DNA from 3 places in the Brevibacillus sp. JB24b genome. Region 3 is predicted to be linked to each of the others. Evidence: a T-box and tRNA genes for the amino acid it is inferred to sense, from the RefSeq annotation. Region 3 holds a T-box; the other regions hold tRNA genes.

Region 1 (10,939 bases), 1.6 Mb from region 3:
TGTACGGATTAATTCATAACCTAGTACATCTGTTATTACCACTTCTCCTTGGGTGACAGCGGCTAATTCGTCTGCAATGGCAGAAAGTCCCTCACCTAGCAAGGCTACATTTAACAGTCGTTGGTGAATTTGCTCTGAATAGCGAATTAGTTCAAATTGACGATTCACGATGGGTTGAAGAATGGCTTTTGTGATGGTAGAGAAATTAAGCTCAGTGGGAATCTCAATTAAAGGGAGTCCAAACTGATTGGCTTGTTCAATAAAAAGCGCTGGAATTTCACGTAAATAAAATCCTGTATGAATGGCAACTCCACTCAATCCTCGGGCTGCCAGCGAAGGTATAAACTGATCATGTTTATCGGTGTTCATCTCCAGACCAAAACCAGTGGTAATTAGAAATTCCCCTGCTTGTAAACGTTCCAAATCCTCTACAATTTCTACAATTGTTACCCAATGAATCGGATGATTTAGTCCAGATTCCCCTGCTACCAACCTAGTGTGCACCATATCAGGTAACTGCATGGCTTCACGGATCGTTATTGACATATGCTCCTCATCCTCTCTGTTGCTTTTACATGTTTCACTTTCCGAACAAACGATCATTATACAAAATGTACAAAAAATTCTGCTTTTTATCTAGTGTTTTTTTGCCAGTAAGTAGAATGTCAGAAGGCTTGGTATTCGATACGATGAGTATAAAGTGGCGGTTGCAAAAGGAAGGGAGCACAAGAGCATGGATAGCAAAACAGAACGAAAAAGCTATGTAATTAAACCTGAATGGGGTAAACAATATCCACGAATTTCTCATGGAAAGGGAATTTACTTATATGAAGAGAGCGGAAAGCGTTATATGGATGCTTGTTCAGGGGCTGTAACTGTCAGCATTGGGCACGCAATAGATGAAATTGTCGATGCCATGAGACAGCAAGCTGAGAAGGTATCATTTGCTTATCGCTCGCATTTCAGTAGCGAAGCAGTGGAGGAATTAGCTGATATTCTTGCTACATGGGCGCCTGGTAATGTGAATTGGAGCTTTTTCGTCAGCAGTGGATCAGAAGCGACAGAGACTGCTCAAAAAATTGCGATTCAGTATTGGCAAGAACAGGGACGCATGACCAAAAATCGGATCCTGTCACGATGGATGAGCTATCACGGAATTACGATGGGAGCTTTGTCAATGTCAGGACATGTGTTAAGACGGAAGCGTTTCGTACCATTATTGGCAGATTACCCGAGCATATCGGCTCCTTATCCGTATCGAAATCAGCAGGGACTCGATAGCGAAACATACGCACGCAAGGCAGCTGACGAGTTAGAGGAGGCAATTATCAGAACGGGGGCGGAAAATGTTGCAGCATTTATAGCAGAGCCAATCATTGGCGCTTCTGGAGGTGCTGTAGTACCACCGGATGGCTATTTTGCTCGCATTCGTGAAATTTGTACCAAGCATCAAATATTATTTATAGCAGACGAAGTAATGACAGGAGTAGGGCGTACTGGTAGAAACTTTGGAATTGATCATTGGCAGGTAACTCCTGATGTGATGACGCTGGGAAAAGGAATGAGTTCGGGATATACACCGATGGCAGCTACGATGGTGAGTGATTCCATCATGCAGACTATTGCAGAAGGCTCCGGTTCTATCATGGCAGGTCATACGTACAGTGCCAACCCTCAATCAGCAGCTATATGCGTGTCTGTTTTACGTTACATGGAACAGCATCAGTTAGTGAAAAAAGCAGAGGAGAACGGAAAGTATTTATTACAACACTTAAAACAAGTAGAGCAGGAGTTTGACATTGTTGGAGAAGCTCGTGGAAAAGGACTAATGTGTGGACTAGAATTTGTGAAGAACAAGCAGACAAAAGAGCCATTTGCACTCTCACATCAGGTGACAAATCGAATTATCCAGAGAGCATTTGCTAAAGGATTAATGATTTACCCGGCTATTGGTGGTTTAGATGGAGTAGCAGGTGATGCTGTAATTATCTCTCCCCCACTCATTATTGAGCAAAATGAAATTGATGAATTGATCCATTTACTGCGTCAGACCCTACAAGAAGCGGAAGCGGAGTTCACGAAAGAGGGCATCTGGTAGAGAGGAGGAGCACATATGATTTCACAATCAACCTGGAATAAACAGGTTTCATTAGAGGATGCATTAGAGCATTTTCATGATGGGATGACATTGATGGTTGGTGGCTTCGGTGGGGTGGGCAACCCTCCTACGCTGATACAAGGACTATTAGAGAAACAAATTAGCGGATTAACACTGATTAGTAACGATACAGCTTTTCCTGACATAGGAGTCGGAAGATTAATTACACAGCGGCGGGTAAGTAAGGTCATTGCTTCTCATATTGGTTCCAATCCGAATGCAGGTGCCCAAATGACAGCGGGTGAGCTGGAAGTGGAATTTTGCCCACAAGGTATTTTAGCAGAGAGAGTTCGAGCAGGAGGAGTAGGTCTAGGAGGAATTTTATCTGATATTGGAATCGATACGATCGCTGAAAAAGGCAAAGAGAAGGTGTTAGTGGATGGGAAAACGTATTTGATTGAGACACCGTTAACTGCCCAAGTAGCTATCGTCTCTGCAAAAAAGGCAGATCGATTTGGCAATCTTGTTTTTGATACAAGTGCACGTAATTTTAACCCGTTGGTGGCAATGGCTGGTGATATCACTATCGTGGAAGCGGAAGAGATTGTTGAGATTGGACAGCTGGACCCTGAAGAAATCGTGACACCAGGAGTGTTCGTAAATTATATCGTGCAAAGTGAAGGGGTGAATTGGCGATGGGCATGGGAGAAGTATTAAAAGAAGGTACGACTGAGAGTTATCGAGAACGAATTGCTAGGCGTGCCGCTTTGGAAGTAAAAAGCGGTATGCTAATTAACTTAGGGATCGGTATTCCTACGCTTGTGGCGGATTTTATACCAGAAGAAAAAAACGTTTTGTTTCATGCTGAGAATGGCATTGTAGGCACAGGTCCCAGTCCTCAGCTTGGAGAAGAAAACCCTAATTTGTGCAACGCAGGGGGCTTTCCTGTTACTTTAATGCCCGGAGCTTCCTTTTTTGATAGCGCTACTGCTTTTGCTATCATTCGCAGAGGTTTGCTAGATATGACGATTCTTGGAGTATTAGAGGTAAGTCAGCGTGGTGATATTGCTAACTGGATTGTTCCTGGTAAACGAGTTCCAGGAATGGGAGGAGCGATGGAATTAGCACAAAAGGCTAAGAAGGTTTTAGTTCTCACCACCCATCTGGACAAAAATGGTCGTTCTAAAATTGTACGTGAGTGTAAATTGCCTCTGACTGCTCAGGGAAGTGCAGATATGATAATCACTGATATGGCAGTGATGGAAGTAAAAACAGATGGATTGCATCTATTGGAAGTGATGCATCCCTACACAGTAGCAGATGTCATTGGTGCTACCGAAGCAGAGCTATTATTTAGCGGAGAAGTAACCACTTTTTTCTAAGGGGGTAGACTACCATGAGCGTAAGCCAAACACTGACATGGCAAGAACGAATTCGTGAGCAGCTACAAATGGATCGAGAGGATGCTATAGGCTTGTTGCAAGAATGGGTGCGTGAGGCCAGTGTTCAAGGGCAGGAAGCGGGTATTCAGCAGAAAATAGCAAATCACTTGGCAATGCTGGGACTTGAAGTAGATATTTGGGAGATGACAGGTGATGAGCTTGAAAAGCTGGAGAAACATGCCTATTTTGTTTCACCGCGTGCAGAATTTACAGGGAGTCCTAACGTAGTAGGGGTATGGAAGGGAACTGGAGGAGGGCGTTCTCTTATTCTCAATGGGCACGTTGATGTTGTGCCAGAAGGGGAGCTAAATCAATGGACACAAGGACCGTTTAGCGGAGAAATTGTTGATGGGAAATTGTATGGTCGTGGGGTAACAGACATGAAAGGTGGCAATCTCTCGTCTCTATTGGCTATACAAACCTTGCAAAAGCTTGGTGTACGTCTAAAAGGAGATGTTATCTTTCAAAGTGTTGTAGAGGAAGAAAGCGGTGGGGCTGGGACTTTATCCACTATTTTACGTGGGTATAAAGCTGACGCTGCTTTGATACCAGAGCCAACAAATCTGAAAATTTTTCCGAAACAACAAGGTTCTATGTGGTTCCGTTTATTCATACGTGGCAGATCGGCACATGGAGGTACACGTTATGAAGGAGTTAGTGCCATTGAAAAAAGCATGACAGTAATTAGGCAGATTCAGCGCTTAGAGCAAGAAAGAAATCAACGAATGTCAGATCCTTTATACGCTAAATTACCCATACCGATACCTATTAATTTAGGTGTAATACAAGGAGGAAAATGGCCGTCGTCCGTTTCTGATTTGGTTACACTAGAAGGACGTATGGGTGTAGCACCTGGGGAAGAGATGGAGGAAGCCCAACAGGAAATGCAAACTGCGTTACAGAAGCTTACGGAGGAAGATGAATGGTTTGCAGATCATCCTGTTGAGTTAGAATGGTATGGAGCGAGATGGGTACCAGGTGAGGTAGATATGGACCATCCATTGCTTAAACTGTTGCAAGAGTTTTATCCATCGGTTTTAGGAGAGACTGCGGTCATAGAAGCATCGCCCTGGGGAACTGATGGTGGTTTATTAACAAAGCTGGCTGATACTCCTTCAATTATTATAGGACCAGGGGTAACCCAAGTCGCACATTATCCAGATGAGTATATCGTGCTTGATGATATTTTTGCTTGTGCTGAGCTATTCGCCCTGACTCTCATAGAGTGGTGTGAGATAGATGATTGATAAATAAACGAAAGAAAAACTATTAACCTCATAATTTTTTTAAAAAAGGTGTTGCTATTTATTTTTTTATATGCTATATTCTTTATGTAGCAACGCGGAGGGATACCGAAGTGGTCATAACGGGGCGGTCTTGAAAACCGTTAGGCGGCAACGTCACGGGGGTTCGAATCCCTCTCCCTCCGCCATACATAAAGAAGAAATAGTAAACCGATGAGCTGAGAGCTTCGTCGGTTTTTTTGTATATGTGTATAGTGTTTGCTTACCATTAGGGTAAGTATACCCCTCATGAAAAACGATGTACCACAGAAGAGAGACATAAAACATCCTGTCAGCAAAAAAAGTTTCCAATGAATATAAAATATACCGTGTACGAAAAATCCCGGTTCGTAGCCTGAGAATAGGCGTGAACCGGGATTTTTTACGAAGCATTTTTAGATAAAACGAATGTATTGGCTATTACGGTGTTGATTTGCCATCAGAAGCCTTCTGAATATGCTGTTGAGCCAATTCACCTAGGTCGTTAATATTAATGGAGAAATTAAAATTCTTATAGTAGACAGTGGCTTTCGGATCGCCTTTTTTGCCTTCGATACGGATATTCGTAGTTTTAATTTCATAACTTCCATCGTCGCGGAAATTGTAAGTGGCATCTTTAATTTCAGAATCGATTAAAGGTCTTACAGTAGATGTGAACACTTCATCGACACCGTTTACCACTTGGCGTCCCATGTTCATCACTTCGGTTGGCGTATAATTGAAACCAAAGACCAGAATAGCTCCGACGACCAGACTAAATAAAACAATTTTGTACAAAGCTTTTAGAAAAAAATTAAGCACAAACACTGCCAATAAGACCAGAATAAGAATCATCCAATAGTCTTTGGCAAATGTAATGAGTTGGTCCATTGTTACAAAGTCACTCCTTCATGAAACGGTAAGAACCATAAGTCTATTGTAGGAACTTACCAATTACTTATTTAGTCTATCATACACAATCTAGTGAACGGATACAAACTCCACAACAATTTTAGAAAAAAATATTTAAAAAATGCTTGTCTTTTTAATTTGGGTTTAGTATAATAATACTTGCTGATGTATTTCGTGATTCGAAATTGTTTTTTACATAATGTCTATCAGCAGTTATATGGAGGGATACCGAAGTGGTCATAACGGGGCGGTCTTGAAAACCGTTAGGCGGCAACGTCACGGGGGTTCGAATCCCTCTCCCTCCGCCATATTACTTAAATGGGAAGCCGATGACTTGTTCATCGGCTTTTTTACTTTCATAAAAACAATTGGCTATACAATGTAACGAGCTGACTAGGATATGGATAATCAATCTTAGATAGCAATCGTTTGAAGCATTGAGATTACGGGTATCGATAATTGTAAATAAATATCATAACGAAGACATCACACGAATGAAGTGTGAATGGGCAATCACTTTTTTCCAAAAATACCTTGACGGTCAACAAAAAGCAGAGTACACTAATCTCTGTACTGACTGGTCAGTTTATATGGGGGTACATATTAATGAGCAAAAAGAAGGATTTAATTTATGAGAGTGCCCTGCAAGCATTTGCCCAATATGGGTATACGGATACAACGATGGATACAATTGCAGAATTTGCCCAGGTAGCAAAGGGGACGTTGTATTACCACTTTAAGACGAAGGAGGAGTTATTCTATTATGTAAATCAAAAGGGAGTGGAAATGCTAATGGAGTCCGTCAAAGGGGCGACGGAAGATACCACCATGACGCCTCAGGAACGTCTTTTGCACGTACTAGATGAGCATTTGCGCTTCTTTTCGAATAACAGTGAGTTTTGTCTGTTGCTGTTAAGCTTCTCCTCAGGAGATATAACACGAGATAATATGGTTCGAACATTATTAGGCAATTATTTTTCTTTAATGGAGAAATACCTGGCTAACATGCAGGAACAAGGGTTTATAAAAAGCGATATGGAAACGCAGACAGTTGTATCCGCTCTGTTTGGGAGTATTGGATTTGTCGTTCTTCGCAAGATGTTCCGTAATGAGCCAGTTTATACGCTAGAGACCAGAGATACATTACTCATCCTATTTAAAGGGGCTCTGGGACTCGCTTAAATTGCGAATTGGAGTGGAGAAGGTTATGAGAGAGAATAAAAAGATGATGGTTGGTTTGGTGGGGCTTGTAGCAGCTATCGTACTTTTAGGTGGATACTTACTGTTTTCTGAAAAGAATAGTTATGCGGGAGGCTCTGCGAAGCAAGTAACTGCTGTTGTAGAAGGTACTGAAGTAGATCTAGCCTTCAAGGTCCCAGGAACAATTGACAAGATTGAAATAAAAGAGGGCGACATCGTAGTGGAGGGTCAACTCCTAGCTGTGCTTGGAAGCGATGAAATTACAGCAAAACGCGATCAGGCAGCAGCAGCGTACCAGTTAGCTCAAGCAAAATTGGAACAGGCCAAAAAAGGGGTTTCCATCACCAGTGGGTCAAGTGATGCAACGGTGAAGCAGGCCCAGGCAGCTCTACAAGCAGCTCAAGCAAATTTGCAAGCTAACAAAAATGGAGCTCGCCCAGAAGAGATCGCGCAATTAAAAGGGAAACTTCAAGCAACAAAAACAGCGCGTGATTTGGCTCAGACGAACATGAAACGGATGCAGGATTTATTAAAAGAAGGGGCTATTCCAAAAATTAAATTAGAAGAGTCTCAGGCTGAGTTTGAGAAATACTCTGCTGAATATACTTCAACACAAGAACAATTAAACATGGCACAGAAAGGTGCTCGTCCAGAACAGATTGAAGCACTTACTGCTCAAGTAAACCAAGCGAATGCAGCATACCAAAATGCGATTGCAGGCCTTGGTCAGGTAGGATTACGAGAATCTGATGTCAAATCAGCGGAAGCAGGCGTAAAACAAGCAAAAGGTGCATTGGATGAAGCTGAAGCATATTTGCGTAATACACAGATGATTGCACCTGTTAGCGGTGTGGTAAAATCGATTTCCTCACAAAAAGGGGAACTTGTGGCACAAGGCTCTTCCATCATGACAATTCAAGTAGAAAACGATAAATTCGTAAAAATGTATGTAGATGAAAACCAACTTGGCAGCGTGAAAGTGGGAGAGAAAACTACGCTGTTTGTTCCAAGTTTGAATAAAGAAGTTAATGCAACTGTACAAATGGTAGCACCAGCGGCAGATTTTGCGACGAAGAAAGCAACTCAGGAACTAAACTCCCGTGATTTGCGAGCGTTCCAAGTGAAATTGCAAGTGGAGGATAAAGATGTACGCCCTGGCTTTACTGTCGAATGGCACCTAAAAGGGGCTGGCGCTCGTGAATAGCTTTTGGCAATTAGTAGCTGACGAATGGCGATCCGTCTATACTAACAAAACGATTCGAAATATTGTATTTCTTGTGCCATGTGTCTACATGCTGATGTTCGGATACCTGTATCAGGAAAAGCGTGTGATGGAGATACCTACAGTGGTAGCAGACTTAGATCAAACCGAATTAACACGAGAATTAATCAGAGCGATTGACAATGATCAAACGTTCTCTGTAACAAGTGTAGTTACAACAGAAGAACAGCTACAACATCTGATGACTTATGAAGAGGCGCAAGTTGGGTTTATCATTCCAAAAGGCTTGACCGTCAACGCTAAATTGGGTAAACCAACAGAGATTTTAAATCTGATTGATGGAAGTAACATGATGATTTCAAATACATCTGTTCGTGCTGCGAGCTCTCTAGTGAAAACCATTTCTGGTGGAGTGACGTTAAAAAAGTTAGAGGCAAAAGGTGAATGGGGTAGTGCGGCAACAAACTTTGCAACAGGGATTGACTACCGTTATCGTATACTACATAATCCAACCTTTAACTATCTAGCATTCATGATCTTTGGATTAGCAGGAACTGTATTGCAACAGGTGGCATTCTTGAGCGTTTCTTTAAGCGTAACTCGTCAAAAAGAAGAAGGAACTTGGATGGATACCTTGAAGGGAAATGGGTTTATAAAAATTGCGCTCAGTAAAATAACAACTCATATGATCCTTGCCATGTTTAACTTTTTACTAACATATGTATTGATCTTTAAATTTTTTGCTGTTCCATACTACGGAAGCCTAAGCTTACTTTTCCTATGTGGATTTATTTTCAATCTAGCAGTAGTCGCAATTGGATTTGCTATTTCGTTTTTCTCTTCCAATATGCTACAAGCTACTCAAACAGCCATGTTAATTGCAGTACCATCATTTATGCTATCTGGATGGACTTGGCCAATCACTTCCATGCCAACAGTGATTGCAATCATAGCAAAATCCTTGCCGCTCACTTATTTCTTACATTCGGTACGAGAAATTATCAGTAAGGGACATGGATGGGAATTTGTTAGTACCGACAACATCATACTGCTCTTTATGATTGTCGTTGCGCTATTTGTGGCATTCGTTACGTATATGTTTCAGAAGAAAAATACGAGAACAAACTATCAATCTTAATCAGAAACTGTTGTTATAAAATAAAAACTTCTTGTAACTCCGGGGTAGTTTTTTTACAATAAACGTAAATCTTTATATCTGTTGCCCTAAGGAGGATTCTCTATGTCAGACGCTCATGTAAAACAGTTATGCGAAGATACCTTTATGCGGTTGAAGAAGGTTAGCATAGAAGTGGAGAGATTCCTAAATCAAACTACTTTAGCAGATTTGGTTGAAAGATCCGGGGATGCTCAAGAGTATGAAGCTTACTATGGTAGCTATCTTTCTGATTTACGTCGTTTGTTGGTTTATGCAGAGAATGCCTATGAGAAATTGGGAATCTGTCTTCGACGCGCTCGCTTTAACGAGGAGTTTGCTGAAGAAGCACTCTACCAGGTGTACCACACCTGTGTAATTAATTTTTACTATCCCAAAGGCGAGGTTTACGATGAGGATGGCAGGTACTCGTACACAGGGCAAGACTGCATTATTTTCCGCAAAGAGGTTACTCCTGATCTAGAGAGCCTAACATTAGGTTTGTCGAGAATCTTTGAGCCTCTACGTGATGAATTGCAGTACTATGAAACAGATTACATTACGAAAAAGCGGATGCAACCGAGCAATTAACAGGAGAATGGGTTTACGAAGTAACTTATTTTTATAACGGCATTATATTTAGGTGGGGACCTTTCGAATTTGAAGGGTCTCTTTTTCTCTAATAATATGTTGTATGCTTTCTTTTTCTATTATACAAATAAATCTGAAAATTGAAAGGGATGATATGTACGAAAAGTGTCAATTTTTTTGACTTTTTGTGTCTGTATACAAAATTTTACATAAATGAACTGATTTTCTTTTATAAAGAATAGGCTTTCCAATAATTTTAATGGAAATGAAGTATTGAAACAAAATCTAGATTCCATTTTAAGGAAAGCCTATTTTTACATAGTTTTTACATTAGTACAGGAAGTTTCAGAGAAGTAATAGCTTGATCTACCTGCTGTAGATATGATTTTCGGATCGTTTCTTCCACATATGGTACTTCTGCAAAATTGTGATAGATAACCGGATCAAATCCAGCGAAACGCAAAATACCATCCACGACTTGTTTCTTAACAACCTCATCCAATCCACTCGCCTGCATTTCTTGCTGTGATTCTCGTGTTGTTGTAAAAACGAGGGCTTGTTTACCAGTTAACAGACCAACAGGGCCAGATTTTTCATATTTAAAGGCAAACCCATCAGAAAAGATACGATCAATGTAGCCTTTCAGAATAGCTGGTTGTGACCACCACCAAACTGGATAGATCATAATCAAAAGATCAGATTCCGTGAGTATGGTTTGTTCCTCTTCAATGGCCTTTGGGACTTGCTCTGTTTCTAATCCGTGCATATCAGCAGGCGAAAAAATAGGTGAAAATTTTTGCTCATACAAATTACGTAAGGTTGGGGTTATACCATGCTGGTGTAAGCTCTCTGTTACTTGCTGTAAAATAGCGTGATTAAAGCTCTGAGATCCGGGATGAGCAAACAATATGACGGCTTTCAATGACACCGCATCCTTTCATTTGGGACTATACTTTATTGCTGGTGAGTACGAAACGACTGAAGATAACGACCGATCAGATGCTCTATAAAACGCTGGAAACCAGTGACTGGAGCTTGGTTACCAGTGGAAGGTGTAGA
Region 2 (10,939 bases), 1.5 Mb from region 3:
ATTGGTTTTTTATATTGATTTTTAGCATCACCATTCTCATTAGCATCTTTAGTCTCCCTTATCTGCCCAACGAAGTAGCGATGCACTGGAACGCAAGCGGAGAAATAGACCGCTATAATTCTAAATGGTACGCTGTTGGTTTCGCACCGTTTTTAATGCTCCTACTCTATGTCATGATGAACGTGCTTCCCAAATTTGATCCACGTCAGGAAACATACACTAAGACAAAGAGTACATATCTAACCATTAGATATTTATTCATTGTATTTATGCTGGTCATGCATTGTATGGTTATCTTAACTGGTCTTGGTTACAATTTAAACATCGGTCTGATTGTTAACATGCTGGTAGGTTTGTTGTTTGTCCTGATTGGCAATGTAATGCCTCGTATGCAACCATCGTATTTTGTTGGGATTAAGACTCCCTGGACGTTAGCTAGTGATGAAGTCTGGCGTAAAACACATTTTATCGGTGGTAGATTATTTGTTCTGGGAGGCATTCTTGTCATTGTAAGTAGTTTTTTACCTCCCTTTATTCAAAGCTGGGCACTCTTAGTGATTCTAGTAGGAACGGTAGTCATCACATATTTCTTATCCTACCTGTACTACCGTCAGATCAAGCCATAGACACCTTATCACCTCAAACATAATTCCTCTCATTTTATGTATGTAAAAACCACCGTCCAGCTAGTAAAACAAGTTGCTATGGTTGCTCAACAACAATACTCAAGCTGGCAAGAGTTTGGAACAAGCTTTCTGATAGGAAGACAATTCTGGTGGGCACAGACAACTAGTGAGAGTGCTGAGAAAATGGCACGTTTTGTACGGAATTTGATCCTGCATCCAAACAGCCTATGGAATCGATTAGATTGGAATCTATCATTGGACTAGCTAGGAACATCTCCACAATCTATCATAACCTCCCTCTCAAAAAGAAGAACTCTTTACAGTTGCGAAATAGACTACTTTTCTCTAATTAGAGAATTTAGGAAGTCTATTTCTTTTTTTGACTAACAGAGACTATTGTCAGGTTGTCCTGAACTTCAATATTCTTTACCCTTTAGAACGCACAAAAAACACGATGAATTTCTTCAGCGTGTTTTTTATAAAGTATGGCGGAGGGAGAGGGATTCGAACCCCCGTGACGTTGCCGCCTAACGGTTTTCAAGACCGCCCCGTTATGACCACTTCGGTATCCCTCCGTGTAGTAAATGTTGGTAACAACCTCTCAACAAAAATTATTATACCTGATGTAAATTTATTTAGCAAGAGTGAAATAAAAATTTTTTTATTTTTTTAAAGCCCTTGAAAAATCGATTATACACTTGATAACCACTCTCATTGAATGATGATTCATTATATGATACCATCTACATTATACCAATCATCCAATATTTGGATGTACACTGTTGTTAGGATGGTAATACTCGCTATAAAATTAAATCAACCAACACGTCACCTGTTCAACAAGTAATCATTCCATTTGAACAACTAATTGAAGCAATTAAACAACAAGATGCAGACACCACGGAAGTAATTGCCTGCTCATATATGATTACGCTAAAGCAGGTCCTACAAGATGCTTGGGGAGGAGATGAGAAAAAATGAATACGCAACAATATAACCCGAATACCAGCCATACACATGAGTCCAAAATTCGCACAATCCTTACCGTGCTTGGAATTATTTTAATTGCTGCCAATCTCCGTGCTGCAATAACATCAGTTGGACCTCTGATTAGTGATATCCGCAATACCACAGGTCTTACTGGCACAGTTGCGGGAATGTTAACAACCCTACCTTTGATTGCTTTTGCAATATTATCTCCTGTTACACCAAAACTAGCACGTCGATTTGGTATGGAAAAAACTTTATTTATTGGTCTACTTGTACTTAGCCTGGGTATTATCTTACGTTATCTGCCTTCGACTATTTTGCTATTTGTTGGTACAGCATTGATTGGGTTAGCAATTGCAGTCGGCAACGTTTTGTTACCGAGCTTGATCAAACGTGATTTTGCTTATAACGTAGGAATTATGACCGGTGCCTATTCTCTATCAATGGGTATCTTTGCGGCACTAGCGTCCGGACTTAGTGTACCAATTGCACATGGATTACAACTTGGGTGGAGGGGCTCTCTATTAAGTGTTGCCTCTCTGAGCCTTGTCGCTGCATTAATATGGATTCCTCAGCTTCAACACCCTCACCTTCCAAAAGAATCATCAATAAATAAGGTTACTGGAAAAAGCATTTGGCGTTGCCCTCTTGCCTGGCAAGTCACACTCTTTATGGGTCTGCAATCGTTAGCTTTTTATGTAAGCATTTCATGGTTACCAGCTATCTTATCTGATCGTGGTTATAGTGCGGAATCAGCAGGGTGGATTTTGTCTCTCATGCAATTTGTTAGTTTGCCTGTCAGCTTTCTTGTTCCAATGATTGCTGGTCGAAGTAAAAATCAAAGTGGACTTGCTGTTCTCATTTCTCTGTTTGGTATGATTGGCTTTGCTGGGCTCCTTATAGGCAATAACGCTTTGTTGTTTCTATGGATTATCTTTATTGGATTAGGTCAAGGGGGGAGTATCAGTCTGGCCCTCACCATGTTTGCTCTGCGTGCTCCTAATGTTATGGTATCAGCAGAGTTATCTGGTATGGCCCAGTCAATAGGTTATGCACTGGCAGCTTGTGGGCCTATTTTGTTTGGATTTTTACACGATGTCACGGATGATTGGAGTCTTCCTCTCATTGGGATTGTTGTGGTTATCTTACTACAGCTACTCGTGGGCCTAGGTGCAGGTAGAGCTGCTTATGTAACACAGCTAGATAAATCGGAAAAAACCAATCATTCCTCATAAATAGTCTCTGATATAGGGCAACCTTTCATTAGGCTTGCCCTATATCAAATTCAAATTACGTATTTAAACGAACCTCGATAGGTGCTTTTCTCCACTCTTTTTCCCTGTACGAGTCACTGTATTGATATAAAACAGTTATTTGTTACCATTTCACTTCTCACGCATAAAATGTATGACGCTTGATTAGAGGGTGATTTCTTTGTCTTATCACATCCGTGTTTCCATATCTAAGCTAACGTTATATTTATTCAATGGAAACCAACTCATTCGATCATTCCCCGTAGCTTTAGGTAAAATAGTTACCGCGACACCGTACGGGAATTTTACCATTGTTAGCAAAGTTCCCTATCCGAATTCTTACCCAGGCGGACCTTTAAGTGTGTTTGGCACATATTGGTTAGGCCTCAGCAAACCTCACTATGGAATTCACGGTACCAACAATCCAGCCTCCATCGGTAAATATGTATCACACGGTTGTATTCGTATGTATAATCGTGACGTAGAGGCTCTTGCTAAACTAGTGTCAATTGGAACACCCGTCAGTATTCGCAGAGTGTGATAATAAAGGCTATTTTGTTAAGAAAAAATGGAGCAAGGAGCCAGATTGTGCAATAGATACTTTTCGATTTTTCTGTGTCATCTATCCGCAAGGTGTAAAACAGAGTCTCTTCATTCTTCTTTCTTATCATAAGATTATGCTATCTAAAGTTTTTTTCTTTGCGGATATCTTGCTCTCTTTCCATAAATGTGTACGTTTTCCTTCGATATGAACATGCCCCATGAACCTTGTCCCATACTTTAGTCAGACAATTCGGACATCTGTATCTTTGACGTTTTACCTCTATTTTTCTTGGCTCTCCGTCTACAATATCGTCGAATACCTGAATGCGGGTTTCGGTTTTATGAAACTTTTGGTTCCTACAAACTGAGCATTTTTTAGGAGGTTCGGTGTAAACATTCATTAGTAACCACGCTCCTCATCGAAGTATATAATTGAAAGAAATTATATCCTATTTTATTTTAATCTACTACCTAAAGTAAATCTAACTGTAATTTCCATTGCGACATGGGAAATAACTTCATACGATCCAAATGTCTATTAAGCTAAGTTATGAATCTGCTTACTCTATTTTTGATGTACGATACAAATGAAAAAGCACCCTGTAAAGGTGCGATTACAATCATTTGTATCATTTGTGTATCTATGGATTATGTTTCAATAATAATTCCGTTTAATTTGAGATTCACTGGATTAGCAATTGTGTCTCCAACTGGGCAAGTCTGCTCCAAAAATTCTACGAATGATTCTACCCGTTCTTTTGGAGCATCCGTTTTGATATGAAATGTGTATCGAATCTCCGAATACCCACGCCGGACATCAGATTTATTCATGAAGCCATCCGTATCGAGATCCCCTTCTACCTCTACCCAAAAATCGTCAAGACGAATATTAAATTTTTTGGCATATACTCTAGCTACGATAGATTGGCAGGCACCTAATGCGGAAAGTACCACTTCTACAGGATTCATCCCGGTATCTGTCCCACCCAAGTTTTTCGGTTCATCAATCGTCATCTCAAAATTTCTGGAGCGGGCCTTGACGACCATTCCATCCTGCAAATGTGAAGTTGCTTTGAATGTTTGAACAGGCATTCTGAACACTTCCTTTTGTTAGATAAATGACTGAATAACTCAAATCATATCACTTTTCTCCAATTATCATAAGATGAAAATGTTGCGCTACTTCCCTGTTATTTACCCATCAGAATAAAGGCATTACCAGCTGACAAAGCTTATCACAAATGTAATATTTGCAGATCCCCCTCTCGTACGATTTTATTATCTAGTGAGCCATGATTATTACTACTTTGTCTATTTTTCTAATAATGTAATAAAAACATTAGGTGCAACTTCGATGTCTTTTACTTCTAAAAATCCAAACTTAGAATAGAGTTTTTTTGCTGGAATATTCTTTGCACCAGTACTAACAGTTACTTTCTTTCCTTTGACTACATTCTCAATTACATAGCCAACCAAGCTTCCGGCTACACCTTTTCGGAAATGATTGGGGTGAACAACTAGTCGACAGATATCTATATGATTTTGATCAGCCGTATAAGAAATAGCCCCCACCAATTCTTCCTCAATCATATAGCCTAGAAAGATTTCGTTACATGTACGAATGGTTTCAACTGTATCTTTTAACTGTGGAATTCCGTAAAAATTAATAATGTCTGCCTCTATTTCATATGCAGGAATTTGTACGTTAAGAATTTTTTGAGCTATTACCTCGTCACCTACATGAAGATTAGTAATCATATTACCACATCCCTTACCTTCTCTTACCTTTAAGTAAACCATCAACAAAAAAAGTTTCAATACTTGAACTTTTCTATGTATTCGTTCTAGGGATAAAAGCAACAAAAATACGGAACAATGATCAATATTGGGGGAGTGTTCGATTGACGTCTTTCTTGTACTCCCCCACGATCAAATCATCTCCCGCCCTGCGTCTGTTTCGTTCGATAAAACTCATGAAACAGCTTCATCAGTGCTCGTTTTTCGATACGCGATACATATGAACGCGAAATCCCCAATTCGCGGGCAATTTCCCGCTGTGTTTTTTCCTTGTCTTGATCTAGGCCAAAACGCCCGATGATGACCTCTTTCTCACGTTCATCTAAAATATGAATATGCTGATAAATCTTGTTACTTTCCAGCTTTAATTGCACGGCATCTACTACCTCATCTGTTTCTGTACCCAGAACATCTATCAAGGTAATTTCATTCACCCTATGAGGTTATCTGTATGATCAGAGCCCTTCTGTAGTATGCAGAACATTCGAACGATATGTATATTTCGATCACATATGATCTTCTACAGATATCCACTAAAATCCTCATTCATTAGTATGAGCGTTCCTCTATTAATCAAGTTTTCTAATCAATCCTTCGATTACTCCACTTTATTCTTACAATTCCGCCTTGATTTTTGGATTATTTATATTTTTCTAGACATTCAAAATTTGTATTTTCATCTAATGGTACGAACCCTTTCAAAAATAGAAGACTCAACATATACTACATTAGCGCCAATAAACCCTATTATGGAAGTGGTGATTTATTTGCCCTTTAGTAACAAAGTTGTAAATGGCGATTTTGAAACGGGAACCCTGTTCCCGTGGAGTTTTACAAATGTATCCATTACTAATCTGCAGAGTCATACCGGTTTTTTTAGTGCATTATTATTTGGAGATACAGCTAATAGTTTATTGTTTCAAGCAATTCCTGTAACACCTGGAGATAGTTTTGAATTGTTTTTATCCATTGCAAAATTAGGGAATTTAGTAAGTCCTCAAGTAAATATTGCACTTCTCTATTTAGATGTAGCAACTATCCCTGTTGGTATTGGACTAAATCTCACAATTCCCGTAGGTCACCTTCCGGATAACACAGCTAATATTTGGACTACCATCTATGAAACAACTTCTGTTGTACCAGCGACGGCTACTCAAGCTTTACTTATAATTAATAAAATTGCTGCTCTATCTACTGCAGATATAGTTGTTGATGACATCGGAATATTACAGACTAGTGGAGGGGCGACGGGCGCGACGGGCGCTACTGGGGCTACTGGTGATACTGGGCCTACCGGCGACACCGGCGCTACTGGTGACACCGGCGCTACTGGTGACACCGGCGCTACTGGTGACACCGGCGACACTGGGCCTACCGGCGACACTGGCGCTACTGGTGATACTGGGCCTACCGGTGACACTGGCGCTACTGGTGACACCGGCGCTACTGGTGACACCGGCGACACTGGGCCTACCGGCGACACGGGCGCTACTGGTGACACCGGCGCTACTGGTGATACTGGGCCTACCGGCGCTACTGGTGACACCGGCGCTACTGGTGATACTGGGCCTACCGGCGACACCGGCGCTACCGGCGACACTGGGCCTACCGGCGCTACTGGTGACACCGGCGCTACTGGTGATACTGGGCCTACCGGCGACACTGGCGCTACTGGTGATACTGGGCCTACCGGCGACACTGGCGCTACTGGTGACACCGGCGCTACTGGTGACACCGGCGCTACTGGTGACACTGGGCCTACCGGCGACACCGGCGCTACTGGTGATACTGGGCCTACCGGCGACACTGGCGCTACTGGTGACACCGGCGACACTGGGCCTACCGGCGCTACTGGTGACACCGGCGCTACTGGTGATACTGGGCCTACCGGCGACACTGGCGCTACTGGTGATACTGGGCCTACCGGCGACACTGGCGCTACTGGGCCTACTGCCGACACTGGGCCTACCGGCGCTACTGGTGACACCGGCGCTACCGGCGACACTGGCCCTACTGGTGATACTGGCGCTACCGGCGACACTGGCCCTACTGGTGATACTGGCGCTACCGGCGACACTGGGCCTACCGGCGCTACTGGTGATACGGGCGCTACTGGTCCTACCGGAAGCTTTTCAAATTTCCAGGTTTCTGAAAATACCCCCAACACTGTTGGTAGTTCCTCAATTGTATTAAGTAGCATCCCAACCACATTAAAAACAATCACTATAACGGGAAGTTCCGCTTCAAATCGTATCTGGTTAAATGGAGCTATTGGCTGGCAAAACGGACCAAGTAATCCAGTAGTCCAATTTCAAATACTGCGTGGTACAACGGTCATTTATAGTACTGGTGATCAAAGAACCGGAACAAACACGTTGGGTACCACGAGTATAAGTCATGTTGATTTGACCTCTGGTACCGGAAATGTTACGTACTCATTGACTGCCCATATTGTTGGTGGTGGTACTGCAACAATTATTGGGGGAATCACCTTTACTGGAGCTTTATTATAGTTACGTGTGCTTCCTAACAGCCACTCACTTATGGGGTGGCTGTTTCATTATCTAGTCATTTTCACAATTAAAATCATTGATTTAGTATGATTGAGTTTGGTACATCATGAGATGAGGTAATAAAAGAAATAAATTATAGCAATCAAATTATTTAATTTCTAAATTATTTTCCATACTTTTATAATGGGATGTACTAAGATGAACAGGGGGTTAAAATTTGAAACAACTAAAGGCATTTTTAGATAAGCATAAAATTGAGATGCTAGATGATTTAATCAAATGTATCCAAATACCAAGTATAAGTACCACTGGGTCATATGAAGAAGAGGTTCATTCTTGCGCTCAACATTTAACCCAGCATCTATGCCAAATTGGGTTTGAAAATGTACAGCTATTACAAAAGAATGGTCATCCAACAGTTTATGCTGATTGGCTTCATGCAAAAGGAAAGCCTATTGTACTCATTTATGGACATTACGATGTTCAACCGGTTGATCCCTTAGAAGAATGGCACTCCCATCCTTTTCAACCGGAAATAAGAGATAATTATCTTTATGGCAGAGGAGCTACAGATAATAAAGGACAGCTATTTATGCAACTAAAAGCATTAGAAGCACTTTTTCGTACTAACCAAGCATTACCTATTAATGTAAAACTTTTAATTGAGGGTGAAGAAGAGATTGGGAGTACTACTATGCCGGAGATTCTTCAAGATTATTCTGAATTATTGATAGCTGATCTAATTGTCATCTCAGATACTGCTATGTTAGAAGAGCAAGTTCCAGCAATTTGCTACGGTCTAAGAGGCATACTAGGTTTTGAACTAAGTGTGCAAGGTCCAAACAGAGATTTACATTCTGGTAGTATTTATGGAGGAACTGTACAGAATCCTATTCATGCTATAACTCAGCTATTAAGCTCTATGAGAGATGAAACAGGCTTTATTACAATCGAAGGCTTCTATGATCATATAATGGAGCTTTCTGAAGAGGAGCGGAAAAATTTTCAATCCCTTCCTTTTTCATCTGAACAACTCAAAGCAGACCTTCATGTATCAAATTTATTTGGTGAAGAAGGATTTACACCTTTAGAAAGAGTATGGGTAAGACCCACTCTAGAAGTAAACGGAATTAGTGGAGGCTATCAAGGAAAAGGCATAAAAACAATTATTCCAGCAAAAGCAACAGCAAAAATAACTTGTCGCATAGTCCCCAATCAGAATCCTCATGATTTAAAAGCATGCATCCAAAAACATATTGAGGCTAACACTCCGCCTGGAGTAAATATAGAAATCTACTGGGATAGTCATTCGAATCCTTACTTTATCTCACCCGACCACCCTTTGATCTTACAAGCTGCTCAATCATTAGAATATGTATTTCAAAAACCTGTACAGTTTATTCGTGCGGGAGGATCAATTCCAGCGGTAGAAATGCTGCACAATCAATTTCAAATACCTATTATCCTAGTTGGATTTAGTCATTCGTCTGCTAATGTCCATTCAGCAAATGAAAACTTGTCACTGCAGAGATTTGAGGATGGTATTCTAGCACTTTGCCATTACTACCTACAATTAGGCAATGACATCGGGGACTAATCTATGACTTGCTCAGGTTGACTCTCCACCTTCCTCCCAAAAAAATGCAGTAATAATTCAATATACGTAGCTACATACATAAGAGCCGAATCCTTCATTTGGGAAAGTTCGGCTCTTTACCTTGTAACCAATGATATTCGCATTGTCTTCATAACCATACACTTTCAATTGTTTTCCTTTCCTTATTTTACATCCGTCCCCGAAATGTAAGGTCTATGTAAAATAAATGAATGCTAATCAATTTTTGTTTTTGCTCGTTTGGATTAACATGTTACTAGATTTAGAAACTTAACTTGAGTGATACCAAGTTATTTTCCTTTCTCTTGAATAAAGGTAGAGATAATGATTTAAAATAGTAGAGAGTTCCAAGTCGGTAGCCATTCTGTTCTTAGAATGGCTTATTTCTTTTGATTCTACTGAGCTTATGTTATGCGATGGCTAGAAAATGTCTTAATTCATTATTCCGTAGCTACTTCACTACTTCCCTCGTCGAATTCTTTGGTGAGAACCTGGTGGTTTTGTCGAAAAAGCCCCTGCACTTATGCATGGACTTCACAAGTAAAAATGGATGCTTTTTCATTTTTTCAAGATTGCCATAATCATCTAAAATATAACAAAAAGTTGGAGCAGTATTAACAAAAATATTGGTTGTAGATGGAGCTGAAAAACTTATTTAAATACCCGCGTTTTCTGTTTGTAGAAATTAAGCAGCATATCCACCCAAGACTGTTATAGATAGTCATGCTGCTCCTGTTGCGAAACAAAAGAATAGGAAGAGCGTCTATTACTAATGAAATCGATACATAAAGATAGGAAGATGGATAATGAAACGACTTTATATCAGATTGACGGTTTTCTTTTTGATGGTATGCACTTTGCTTCCCCAATCGTCCCAGGCGATCGCTCCGCCACAGCAAGAACCAACCGTCATCTATCAGATGTCTGTTGATGGGAAAACAAGTAAAGTGATTGCACAGCTACCATCGATGCATCGCGGAAGTATTTCACCATCAGGACGTTTTGTCTATACAGAAAAATTCGGCTATGGTAAGAATGATCCGACTATTCCGTATCTGTATGACATCAAAACGAAACGACTAACCAAATTGTCCGGCTACGCTAAATGGTCTCAAAAGAATGATGTGTTGTACATGACGGAAAATAACGGATTGGTTCGTTTTGATCCGCTTACTTCAAAGAAGACAAGACTCGTAGAAGGAAAAGTTGACTACTCGGTTGTAGATTTTCTCATCTCACCGGATGAACAGTATCTCGCTTTTATGAAAATGGATAGGAAGAGCGCAAATCCTCAAGAAAGTGTTCATCTGTACCTCCAGGACCTATCGAGCTTGAAAATGAAAATCAATGACCGCTTTGCAGCCATTTCAGATTATTCATTAAATCAAGAGGTGATGTATTGGCTACCCAGTTCGAAAAAGTTATTTTATCGGGCTAACGGTTCTATCAAAGAGTTAGATCTGCCAACCGGCTTGAAATACACTCATAACCTGACTACATTCCCTTCCTTTTCAAATGATATGAAGTACAAATACGAAATAAAGGAAAAAGAAGAGTACTTTCTGGATATACAGACAGGGAAAAAAGTCATCCTACAAAGCC
Region 3 (10,939 bases):
AAGAGGATGAACTTGTACCTGTTAGTGACTATGCCTTCTTTATTGCTAAAATAAAGGACTCCTCAGGCGTGTACTTAAATGCTGGGGAAAGTCACAAGGTAAGTGAACTATATAAAGCCATGGCGATTGCCTCAGCTAACGATGCTACAGCTCTGTTAGCAGAAAAGATTGGTGGAACAGAAGCCAATTTTGTAGACATGATGAATAAAAAAGCCCAAGAACTCGGGATGAAAAATACGTTTTTTGTTACATCAACCGGTTTGCCTGCTAATGAATTAGGTCCGTTTAAACCGGCAGACACAAGCAAAGATAATGTGATGTCTGCACGTGATGCAGCTATCCTGGCAGATCATTTAGTGACTGATTATCCTGAGGCATTAAAAATTTCTAACATACCGCGCTGGGTGTTCCGTGAGGGTCAAAAAGATGAAATCAAGCTAGCAAACAATAACTGGATGCTTCCAGGTTTGCCAAATGAAACACTTGGGGTAGATGGTCTTAAGACTGGTTATACAGATGCAGCAGGCTATTGCTTTACAGGAACAGCTTATCGTGATGGAATGCGCTTAATCACAGTTGTGATGGGAGCTAAAACAAAAACAAGTCGTTTTGAAGAAACGAAAAAGTTATTAAATTATGGATATAGCACCTACAAAGCTACAGAGAAGCTGGGAAAAGGCGTACCTGTACCAGGATTTGAAAATGCACCAGTTAAAAAGGGAGTAGCTCTAGAAGTTCCAGCTATTACCACTAAATCGGTTAATGTTGTGGGTAAAATTGGAGAAGAAGCTAAAGCAACGCCTCGTGTCGAGTATAAAATTTTGACGGCTCCTATTAAAAAAGGTGATGTTATTGGTACCGTCTACCTTGATACAGAAGGAAAAAGCGATTATTTGATGCCAAGTAATCTAAAGGGCGGAGTAGATTTGATAGCTGCTGAGGATGTAGAAGAAGGTAGCTGGATTCGCCTATTCTTTAGAAGTATCTTTGAATTTATCGCTAGTCTGTTTAAAAGTATTGTTGGCTAATGAAGCAGAGGTAGCGTTGCGAGCAATAGAACTTTAAAAGAAGGCAAATATTCTGTCAAGATATGTTGTCTACTTTTTCTGATTGGTTTACAATAAAAACAATGTTTCAAATCTAATCCTTTTGTAGGGATGTTCACTTATAGGGGAGGCTCACTGATGGTACAGGTAGGTACAGATCGTGTTAAACGTGGAATGGCAGAAATGCAAAAAGGCGGCGTAATTATGGACGTTGTCAACGCTGAGCAAGCTAAGATTGCGGAAGCTGCGGGTGCAGTAGCCGTTATGGCACTGGAACGCGTTCCATCTGATATTCGTGCGGCCGGTGGCGTAGCTCGCATGGCTGATCTAGGAATTGTAGAGGAAGTATTAAAATCCGTCACGATTCCTGTAATGGCAAAAGCACGTATTGGTCATTTTGTAGAAGCACGTGTCCTGGAATCTATGGGAGTAGATTATCTTGATGAAAGTGAAGTACTTACTCCTGCTGATGACTTGTACCATATTAATAAAAAAGATTTCACAGTGCCATTTGTCTGTGGTGCGCGTGATTTAGGTGAAGCTCTTCGTCGTATCGGAGAAGGTGCATCTATGATTCGTACAAAAGGGGAGCCAGGAACAGGAAACATTGTTGAGGCTGTTCGCCATATGCGTACGATGCAAGCGCAAATCCGTAAAGTACAAAGCATGTCTTATGATGAATTAATGGCTGAAGCGAAAAATCTTGGAGCTCCGTATGAATTGTTGGAGCAAATTCACAAAACAGGAAAGCTTCCTGTTGTAAACTTCGCTGCCGGTGGTGTTGCAACACCAGCTGATGCTGCTTTGATGATGCAACTAGGTGCGGATGGCGTATTCGTAGGTTCCGGTATCTTTAAATCCGAGAATCCTGAAAAATTCGCTCGTGCTATTGTAGAAGCAACAACACACTACACTGATTACGAATTGATTGCACGCGTTTCTAAAGACCTTGGTTCTGCGATGACAGGAATCGAAATTTCTAAGTTGCCGCAAGCTGAGCGCATGCAAGAGCGCGGTTGGTAATATGAGCAAGCCAAGAATCGGTGTTCTCGCACTACAAGGTGCGGTTGCAGAACATATGCACATGCTTGAGTTAGCAGGTGCAGAAGCTGCCGCAATTAAAAAGGTGGACGAGCTATCTGAGATAGATGGCTTGGTCATTCCGGGTGGCGAGAGTACAACTATAAGCAAACTCATGCATAAATACGGCTTTATGGACGCTATTCGTCAGTTTGCGAATGAGAAGAAGCCTGTGTTTGGAACATGTGCAGGTGCTATCTTACTTGCAAATGAAATTGAGTATGCACCAGAAGCTCATCTAGGTTTAATGGAAATGAAAGTGGCGCGAAATGCTTTTGGGCGACAAAAGGAAAGCTTTGAAATCAAGATGCCAATTGCTGGCGTAGCTTCTGACTTTCCAACTGTCTTTATCCGTGCGCCTCTTATCCTAAAAGTCGGCGATAAAGGCGAAGTGTTAGCGAAACATGAAGAAAATATCGTAGCTGCTCGCCAAGGGCAATTTTTAGCGGCATCCTTTCATCCAGAACTAACAGATGATTATCGAATGCATAAATATTTTGTAGACATGGTGAAAGAATATCTAACAACAGGGAAAGCATCCGTATAGGGTGCTTTCTTCTTTTCAAAATAAAACAGAGCGTGTAAAATGAACATAGAGCATTGTTTGCAATTGATTACATCATGTAGTACATTTAATAACAAGAAAAACACCCATAAAGAACATGTTGATAAGAAATAGTACTCTGTTTTTATTGGTTAAGAGAGTCGATGGTTGGTGCGAATCGACCCAATGGGCAGAAGAATCCATCTTTGAGTGGTAAAGGACATAACTTTGCCCGGTCGCGCGTACCGTTATTTACGTGGAATGAAGAGGATAAGACTAGCTTGTTTGATTTAGGCGGGCTATATGGCTTATCAATGAGGGTGGCAACGCGGAGTTAACATTCGTCCCTAGTAGATGGGATGGGTGTTTTTTATTTTGTCTAAAATTTGGAGGGGTTTTACATGTTAGACGTAAAAATACTGCGTCAAGATATTGAAGAAGTAAGACGTCGATTGACGCATCGTAACGAGGACATCTCCGCACTGGATCAGTTTGCAGAAGTGGATGAAAAACGTAGACAGCTTATTCAAGAAGGCGATACGCTAAAAAATAAACGTAATACAGTATCAGAGCAAGTAGCTGTATTAAAGCGTAATAAAGAGAATGCAGATCATCTGATTTCTGAGATGAAGCAAGTTAATGAACGCATTAAGGCGTTGGATGAAGAGCTACGTGAGTTAGACGAACAGCTAAATATCATTCTATTAAGCCTTCCTAATTTGCCACATGAAAGCACGCCAATAGGTACAACAGAAGATGATAACGTAGTGCATCGCATGTGGGGAGAAGTTCCAACCTTCAGCTTTGAACCAAAGCCACATTGGGAAGTAGCCGATGCGTTAGGTATTCTTGATTTTGAAACAGCGTCCAAAGTTACAGGAAGCCGTTTTGTTTTCTATAAAGGCATGGGTGCCCGCTTAGAGCGTGCTCTAATGAACTTTATGATGGATCTTCATGCAGACAAGCATGGATACGAAGAAGTATTACCACCATATATGGTTAATCGCGCTAGCATGACCGGGACAGGACAATTGCCTAAGTTTGAAGAGGATGCTTTTAAGGTAGATGGAGTTGATTATTTCTTGATCCCAACTTCTGAAGTACCTGTTACCAATATGCATCGTGACGAGATTATTGACGTCGCTCAACTACCGCTTAAATACAATGCATTCAGTGCATGCTTCCGTTCTGAGGCGGGGTCAGCAGGACGTGATACACGTGGATTAATTCGCCAGCATCAGTTTAATAAGGTTGAACTTGTGAAGTTCGTGAAACCTGAGGATTCATATGAAGAGCTAGAAAAGCTGGTAAACAATGCGGAAACCGTGTTGCAAAAGCTTGGCTTGCCATACCGTGTCATGAGCATGTGTACAGGTGACCTTGGTTTTACAGCTGCGAAAAAGTACGATTTGGAAGTATGGCTTGCAAGCTATAGCACCTACCGTGAGATTTCTTCTTGTTCTAATTTTGAGGATTTCCAAGCTCGTCGTGCAAATATTCGTTTCCGTCGCGATGCAAAAAGCAAACCGGAATTCGTGCATACAATGAATGGCTCTGGTTTGGCATTAGGTCGTACAGTAGCAGCTATTCTGGAAAACTTCCAACAAGAAGATGGCTCTGTTGTGATTCCAGAAGTATTGCGTCCTTACATGGGTGGAGTAGAACGAATTACAGCTAAGAAATAACAGAGTAGGTACTGTTTAATGGCTGTATAAAACTTCATAGGTAAAAGCAAAACTGGTAGTCGTCTATTCAATAGACAGCTACCAGTTTTTTGTGGTTTTTAGCATCATAAAAAGCAATTGGAATAAGAATTTTTATGATAAAAAAGAATTTATTGGAAAATAATTTTAAAAAAGATTGTCAATTCAGAACTAACTGTTATATATTAATTCATATAAAAGATTATTGTTATAATACAGAATTACGACAGGATAAGGAGGATGGAAGATGGACTGCTACAAATGCAATGGAAATGGCGAAAATGACTGCCCGCATTGTAAGGGAAAAGGTCATACACACGAAGGGGATTACTGTGTCTCATGCCAAGGACATGGTTGTATAAGTTGTTGTACATGTAGTGGATCAGGATTAGTTGAATAAGTGGAGGTAGTTACACGGAGGGGAGTGTTGAAAATGGAAAGAATTTTGACTGAAATTCAACCGTATCCAGCTGGTGTTCAGATTACTGGAGAGATGAATGAGCGGTATCAAGAAATATTGACACCAGATGCATTGACTTTTCTAGCTGATCTATCAAGAATATTTGAGGTGAGACGACAGGAGCTTTTGCTAAAGAGAGAAAAACGACAACAGGGATTTGATCAGGGAATGATGCCCCACTTTTTAGAGGAAACCAAAGACATTCGAGAAGCGGATTGGACGATTGCCCCTATTCCTGATGATTTACAGGATCGTCGGGTTGAAATTACTGGCCCCACCTCAGATCGGAAAATGGTCATCAACGCTTGTAACTCAGGTGCTAAAGCTTTTATGGCCGATTTTGAAGATGCCAATTCACCTTCTTGGAGAAATACGATAGAAGGTCAAATCAACATGAGAGATGTCATTAACCGTACCATTTCCTTTACTAGTAAAGAGGGGAAATCATATCAGCTACATGAGCAGATTACTACATTGTTAGTGAGACCACGTGGCTGGCACTTACAAGAGAAGCATATTTATGTAGATGGTCACCCTATGTCAGCTAGTTTTGTGGACTTTGGTCTCTATTTTTATCACAATGCCAAAAAGCTATTGGAAATAGGATCGGGTCCTTATTTTTATCTTCCGAAGATAGAAGGGCACGAAGAAGCAAGGCTATGGAATGATGTTTTCGTATTCGCCCAACAAAGGCTAGGAATTGAACAAGGTACGATTAAGGCAACAGTGCTCATAGAAACGATTCTTGCTAGCTTTGAGATGGATGAAATTCTGTATGAACTACGAGATCATAGTGCTGGACTTAACTGTGGACGATGGGATTATATTTTCAGTTTTATCAAAAAATTCTGCAAAAACAAGAGGATAATATTCCCTGATCGTGCTCAAGTAACCATGGCTGTTCCTTTTATGAAAGCTTATTGCGATCTAACCATTCAGACATGCCATAAACGAAATGCTCATGCAATGGGAGGAATGGCAGCACAGATTCCTGTTCGCAATGATGTATTGGCCAATGAAGCTGCCTTCGAGAAGGTAAGGCTGGATAAAGAAAGGGAGGCACTAGCAGGTCATGATGGTACATGGGTTGCCCATCCTGGTCTTGTGCCAGTTGCAATGAGTGTATTTGATCAAATCATGCCTTCTGCTAATCAGCTACATCTAAAGAGAACCGACGTACAGGTATGTCCAGCAGACTTATTAGCTGTTCCAGAGGGTACGATTACAGAGCAGGGGTTACGGACAAATATCAGTGTAGCTATTCAATATGTGGAGGCGTGGCTGAGGGGAATGGGTGCAGTGCCCATTAACAATCTCATGGAGGATGCGGCTACGGCGGAGATATCTCGTGCTCAAGTATGGCAATGGATCCGGCATCCCGATGGAATAGTAACAGATGGTCGTAAAATCACATGGGAATGGGTAGAGGAATTGATCCATGAAGAAATCGCTACCTTACAGCAGGAAATCGGTTCGGAACGTTTTGAGGCAGGGGAGTTTTCAAGAGCAATTGCTTTGTTTAAAGAAGTCGTTCAGGCGGAAGAATTTATGCCTTTCATTACGATACCAGCGTATGAGCACATCTAAAAAAGGAAGAGGAGTGGGGAGCAATGACCAAATTGAAGCAAATCAAGGAATTAGAACAGTCTTGGGAGTCTAAACGTTGGGAAGGAATTACGAGACCTTATTCGGCTGAGGAAGTAGTACGCTTACGTGGTTCTATTCAAGTCGAACATACATTGGCAAAGCTGGGAGCAGATCGACTTTGGAATCTGCTTCATACCGAGGACTATGTTCATGCACTAGGGGCTTTAACGGGAAATCAAGCGATCCAGCAAGTGAAGGCCGGGTTAAAAGCCATCTATTTAAGCGGATGGCAAGTCGCTGCTGATGCCAACCTATCTGGTCACATGTATCCCGATCAAAGCTTATATCCAGCTAACAGTGTGCCACAAGTGGTAAAAAGAATTAATCAAGCCTTCCAGCGGGCAGATCAAATTTCTTATTCGGAAGGAAAAGAAGAAATCAATTGGTTTGCACCAATCGTAGCCGATGCGGAAGCTGGGTTTGGTGGACCACTTAATGTATTTGAATTAATGAAAGCCATGATTGAAGCGGGCGCTGCAGGTGTTCATTTTGAGGATCAATTAGCTTCTGAGAAAAAATGTGGTCATATGGGAGGAAAGGTCTTAATTCCTACTCAAGCAGCTGTCAGAAATTTGGTAGCCGCACGATTTGCTGCTGATGTGATGGGGGTGCCAACCATAGTGGTAGCTCGTACCGATGCCAATGGCGCCTACCTACTTACAAGTGACATTGATCCGAGAGATCAGGAATTTTTGACAGGGGATCGTACAGCGGAAGGATTCTATCAAATACGTGGAGGACTAAATGCAGCAATTGCCAGAGGACTAGCATATGCTCCTTATGCAGATCTTATTTGGTGCGAGACATCAGAGCCTAATTTAGAAGAAGCTAAACGTTTTGCCGAAGCCATTCATGAGAAATATCCAAACAAATTATTAGCCTATAATTGCTCCCCATCCTTCAATTGGAAAAAGAAACTAGATGAGGATACCATCGCTTCCTTCCAGCAGGAAATCGGGAAGATGGGGTATAAGTTCCAATTTGTTACCCTGGCTGGTTTCCATGCGCTTAACCATAGTATGTTTGAGCTAGCCCACGGCTATCGAGATCGAGGAATGGCGGCTTACTCAGAGTTACAGCAAGCAGAGTTTGCTAGTGAGCAAAAGGGGTATACCGCAACAAGGCATCAACGTGAAGTAGGAACAGGATATTTTGACGAAGTTGCACAAGTCATCTCAGGCGGTAATTCTTCTACGACTGCCTTGCATGGATCAACAGAAGAAGAACAATTTTCAGGTAGTAGATAGGAGAGGGAGTTTGGCTATAATCTAGCACAATGTGGTACAAACAGGCTACATGCATACAGAAAAAAGAGTAGGTTCCTTTTAAAGATAACCTGCTCTTTTTCTATTTGGTGGCGGAAATATCCATGTAGACTTATTCATTGGAAATTCCCCCTTATAATGATCATCTAAATTAACTCTTGATAATCCCTTTGTTATAGCGACGATGAAGAGGCGTGGATGCTTTCGTTGCGCTGTTTTTAGGGGTGAGTGCTTACTTTTTACCCTACTAATAGATAGCTGAAACAAGCTAATCGAGAGCGATTCGTTACAGTTATTTTTGTTTCAGTCAAAAAAAGCTAGGGTAAGTAAAGGGCAAGCAAGAAACATAAACATTTGAAGGAGGAATGAACAATGGTACCACAAGTTCATGTAGTAGAAAACGGAGTACAGGTGAAAGAAGTTATTCAACAGTTCGACCGTTTGGGATACGCTCCTGATCATATTTATGTACTAGCCCATGATGAAAAGCGGACCCATACCCTTGCAGAAACTACAGAAGCGGAGGAAATAGGAGTAAGCGAGGAAGGAGTATTTGGTAGTATCGCAAATTTATTCCGTTCTCGTGGGGACGAATTGCGCTCTAAAATGGAATCGCTAGGATTGAGTAAATCAGAAGCAGAGCGTTATGAGCGTGAATTGGACAATGGTCGTGTATTAGTAGTGGCAAAACCAAATTAAAATAAAAAAGAGCCAAAGGATGAAAAACAAAAGGGGAGAGTCACATGGGATGGGTTCTCCCCATTCTTTGGCATCTTCTAGTGATGTATCAAATATTTTTATATTGATTCAATAACAGATAAATGTGGGTACATGATAAAAGATCAGTTATTAATGCAGAGGTGATAATGAGAATGAACCCAACGAATGTTTTTGAAATGACACAGCAGGAAACAGAGTCAGGCACAATTGTATTTCTGCAAGGTCAGCTTGATTTATCGATGGCTCCTTATTTTCGAACGGTTTTGGAGCCCCTCGCTATACAAAAAGATAAAACATTAACCTTAAATCTACGAGATTTACGATATATCGATAGCACAGGGATAGGCATTATTATTTCCTTTCTAAAAATGCGGAATGAAATGGGAACAACTTTGAATGTAGAGGAAGTTTCTCCTAAAACCCAGCGTCTGTTCGATATGATTGGGATTACTAAGTTTTTAATGCCACAAAAGGAATCACGTATGGATAAGACAGGAGGAACGGCATGATTGCTCAAAATAAATTAGTCCGCATGACCATACCCGCTCATGCTGACTTTATCGATGTAGTTCGGCTCTCTTTATATGGATTAGCAACCAGAATGGGTTTTTCTTTTGAAGATATTGAAGATATGAAGGTTGCTGTATCTGAAGCTTGTAATAATGTTATTGTTCATGCCTATGAAGGAGTGGAAGATGGTTTTATTGATGTGGCGTTCGAGACAGCACCTGAGAGCTTGCGTATTGTCATTAAAGACTATGGGGAGAGCTTTGATTACAAAACGGTGTCTGAAAAAGCGAGCTCTTTGCATGATAAAGAAATAGCAGATGTAAAAGCTGGCGGTTTAGGAATCTACATGATGCAAGCGCTGATGGATGAAGTTGAGGTATCAAATGAAAATGGTACAGAGGTGGTACTTACTAAATGGCTTGGCGGAAGTCTAGGAGGGAATACGCATGCAGCAGAATCCAATGTTAGCGTCATCTCCCGGGATAGCAGAGAGTGATCTAGAAAAGATACGAAGGTATCAGGAAACCAGCTGCCAAGAACTAGCTACCGATTTGTTAGTTAATTATGACTCTATGATTAAAATGGCGGCTAAAAAGATCTCTCGTAACTGTCGGGATTTTTATGAGGATTTATATCAGATTGGGCAGATATCATTACTGCGCTCATTAGAGCAATTTGATGCTAGTTTAGGATTTGCTTTTGAACCTTATGCGATGAAAAGTTTAATTGGGCATATGAAGAATTATTTGAGAGATAAATCTTGGTATGTCCAAGTGCCACGTCGAATTAAGGAGAAGGGAGCACGTATTCAACAGGTTATTGATGAGCTAACCATTACATTGGAGCGTTCTCCAGATGTTCAGGAAATTGCCGATAAAATGGAAATGTCTGTAGAGGAAGCCATTGAGGTATTAGCTGGGCGTGAGTATTACCAACTAACATCTCTTGATGCTCCTCTAAGTACAGACGAGGGCGGGTCAACGATTGGGGATTTAGTTAGTTCCCCAGTAGACGATTTTGGAGCGCTTGAAAATCAGCTGGATTTAGGGGAGGCGATGGAACAATTAAAGGAAGAGGAGCAAAAAGTCATATATTCTGCATACATAGACGGTTTATCTCAGCGAACCATTGCTAATGAATTGGGAATTTCACAGATGAGTGTATGTCGTATTCAAAAAAGAGCGGTAAAGAAGCTGCGCGATATTTTATCGACAGGACATATTGCTTCGAAAAAATAGAGAAGACACGTTATTTGATAGCGTGTTTTTTTGTATGGCCTATTTTCTTAACGCGAGCTTCTCTCGGCTCATGCTTCGGTACTAGCCACTTCTCCTCTAACAGAGATACTTCCCTGAGGAATGGCGAGTGGAGTTGCCGAGAAAGCAGTGTGGATCTATCAGAGTGAGGTTTGAAGTTAAGTACATTGCGAGCTATACTGAAGAATAATAGAAATGGGTACGGAAAGTAGTGATGATAGATGGAACCAAACCACGAGAGGTTTATGAGAGAAGCGATGAATGAAGCAAAAAAGGCAGCAGCATTAGGAGAGGTTCCGATTGGTGCGGTTATCGTACGAAAGGGAGAGATTGTCGGCAGGGGATATAATCTACGTGAAACACAAAAGGACCCGACCTTACATGCCGAAATGATTGCTATACGTGAAGCGAGTAAAAACTTAGGGGGATGGCGGTTAATCGGATGTGACCTATATGTGACTCTAGAGCCATGTCCGATGTGTGCTGGCGCCATTGTACAAAGCCGGATCGAACAGGTTTATTACGGGGCAACTGATCCAAAAGCGGGCTGTGCAGGAACATTGATGAATTTATGCGACGAACCAAGATTTAATCATCAGGTACCTGTTTGGGCAGGGATTTTACAAGAAGAATGCCAGATGATGCTTAAAGATTTTTTTCGACAACTGCGAAAAAAGAAGAAGGAAGATGCAAAGAGCATCTCCCTCA

What was found. A T-box is a leader RNA that pairs with one kind of tRNA and senses whether it is charged. The one in region 3 lies ahead of serS (serine--tRNA ligase), so its partner is inferred to be a tRNA-Ser.
Region 1: it encodes a tRNA-Ser, which carries the amino acid that the T-box ahead of serS (serine--tRNA ligase) is inferred to sense. The anticodon was not compared.
Region 2: it encodes a tRNA-Ser, which carries the amino acid that the T-box ahead of serS (serine--tRNA ligase) is inferred to sense. The anticodon was not compared.

The regions. Positions count from the first base shown of each region.
Region 1 covers NZ_JBNVQV010000001.1:1,637,093-1,648,031, forward strand. Annotated here, with positions in the region: gene ACQV1I_RS07995 (PucR family transcriptional regulator) at 1-546, opposite strand, end outside; gene ACQV1I_RS08000 (aspartate aminotransferase family protein) at 734-2,098, shown strand; gene ACQV1I_RS08005 (3-oxoacid CoA-transferase subunit A) at 2,114-2,815, shown strand; gene ACQV1I_RS08010 (3-oxoacid CoA-transferase subunit B) at 2,794-3,480, shown strand; gene ACQV1I_RS08015 (peptidase) at 3,495-4,787, shown strand; tRNA gene ACQV1I_RS08020 (tRNA-Ser) at 4,884-4,972, shown strand; gene ACQV1I_RS08025 (hypothetical protein) at 5,244-5,693, opposite strand; tRNA gene ACQV1I_RS08030 (tRNA-Ser) at 5,934-6,022, shown strand; gene ACQV1I_RS08035 (TetR/AcrR family transcriptional regulator) at 6,321-6,896, shown strand; gene ACQV1I_RS08040 (HlyD family secretion protein) at 6,922-8,118, shown strand; gene ACQV1I_RS08045 (ABC transporter permease) at 8,111-9,274, shown strand; gene ACQV1I_RS08050 (DUF3907 family protein) at 9,377-9,880, shown strand; gene ACQV1I_RS08055 (NAD(P)H-dependent oxidoreductase) at 10,206-10,808, opposite strand; gene ACQV1I_RS08060 (S8 family peptidase) at 10,835-10,939, opposite strand, start outside.
Region 2 covers NZ_JBNVQV010000001.1:1,500,897-1,511,835, reverse strand. Annotated here, with positions in the region: gene ACQV1I_RS07360 (SdpI family protein) at 1-626, shown strand, start outside; gene ACQV1I_RS07355 (DUF1266 domain-containing protein) at 663-890, shown strand; tRNA gene ACQV1I_RS07350 (tRNA-Ser) at 1,113-1,201, opposite strand; gene ACQV1I_RS07345 (CynX/NimT family MFS transporter) at 1,604-2,851, shown strand; gene ACQV1I_RS07340 (L,D-transpeptidase) at 3,051-3,410, shown strand; gene ACQV1I_RS07335 (OsmC family protein) at 4,061-4,504, opposite strand; gene ACQV1I_RS07330 (GNAT family N-acetyltransferase) at 4,724-5,170, opposite strand; partial or broken gene ACQV1I_RS07325 (sigma-70 family RNA polymerase sigma factor) at 5,347-5,640, opposite strand; gene ACQV1I_RS07320 (NTTRR-F1 domain) at 5,977-7,722, shown strand; gene ACQV1I_RS07315 (dipeptidase) at 7,940-9,319, shown strand; gene ACQV1I_RS07310 (hypothetical protein) at 10,144-10,939, shown strand, end outside.
Region 3 covers NZ_JBNVQV010000001.1:34,251-45,189, forward strand. Annotated here, with positions in the region: gene ACQV1I_RS00140 (D-alanyl-D-alanine carboxypeptidase family protein) at 1-1,028, shown strand, start outside; gene pdxS (pyridoxal 5'-phosphate synthase lyase subunit PdxS) at 1,185-2,069, shown strand; gene pdxT (pyridoxal 5'-phosphate synthase glutaminase subunit PdxT) at 2,071-2,673, shown strand; T-box leader at 2,783-3,022, shown strand; gene serS (serine--tRNA ligase) at 3,072-4,355, shown strand; gene aceB (malate synthase A) at 4,807-6,420, shown strand; gene aceA (isocitrate lyase) at 6,444-7,727, shown strand; gene ACQV1I_RS00170 (general stress protein) at 8,118-8,444, shown strand; gene ACQV1I_RS00175 (STAS domain-containing protein) at 8,618-8,974, shown strand; gene rsbW (anti-sigma B factor RsbW) at 8,971-9,471, shown strand; gene ACQV1I_RS00185 (sigma-70 family RNA polymerase sigma factor) at 9,422-10,213, shown strand; gene tadA (tRNA adenosine(34) deaminase TadA) at 10,453-10,939, shown strand, end outside.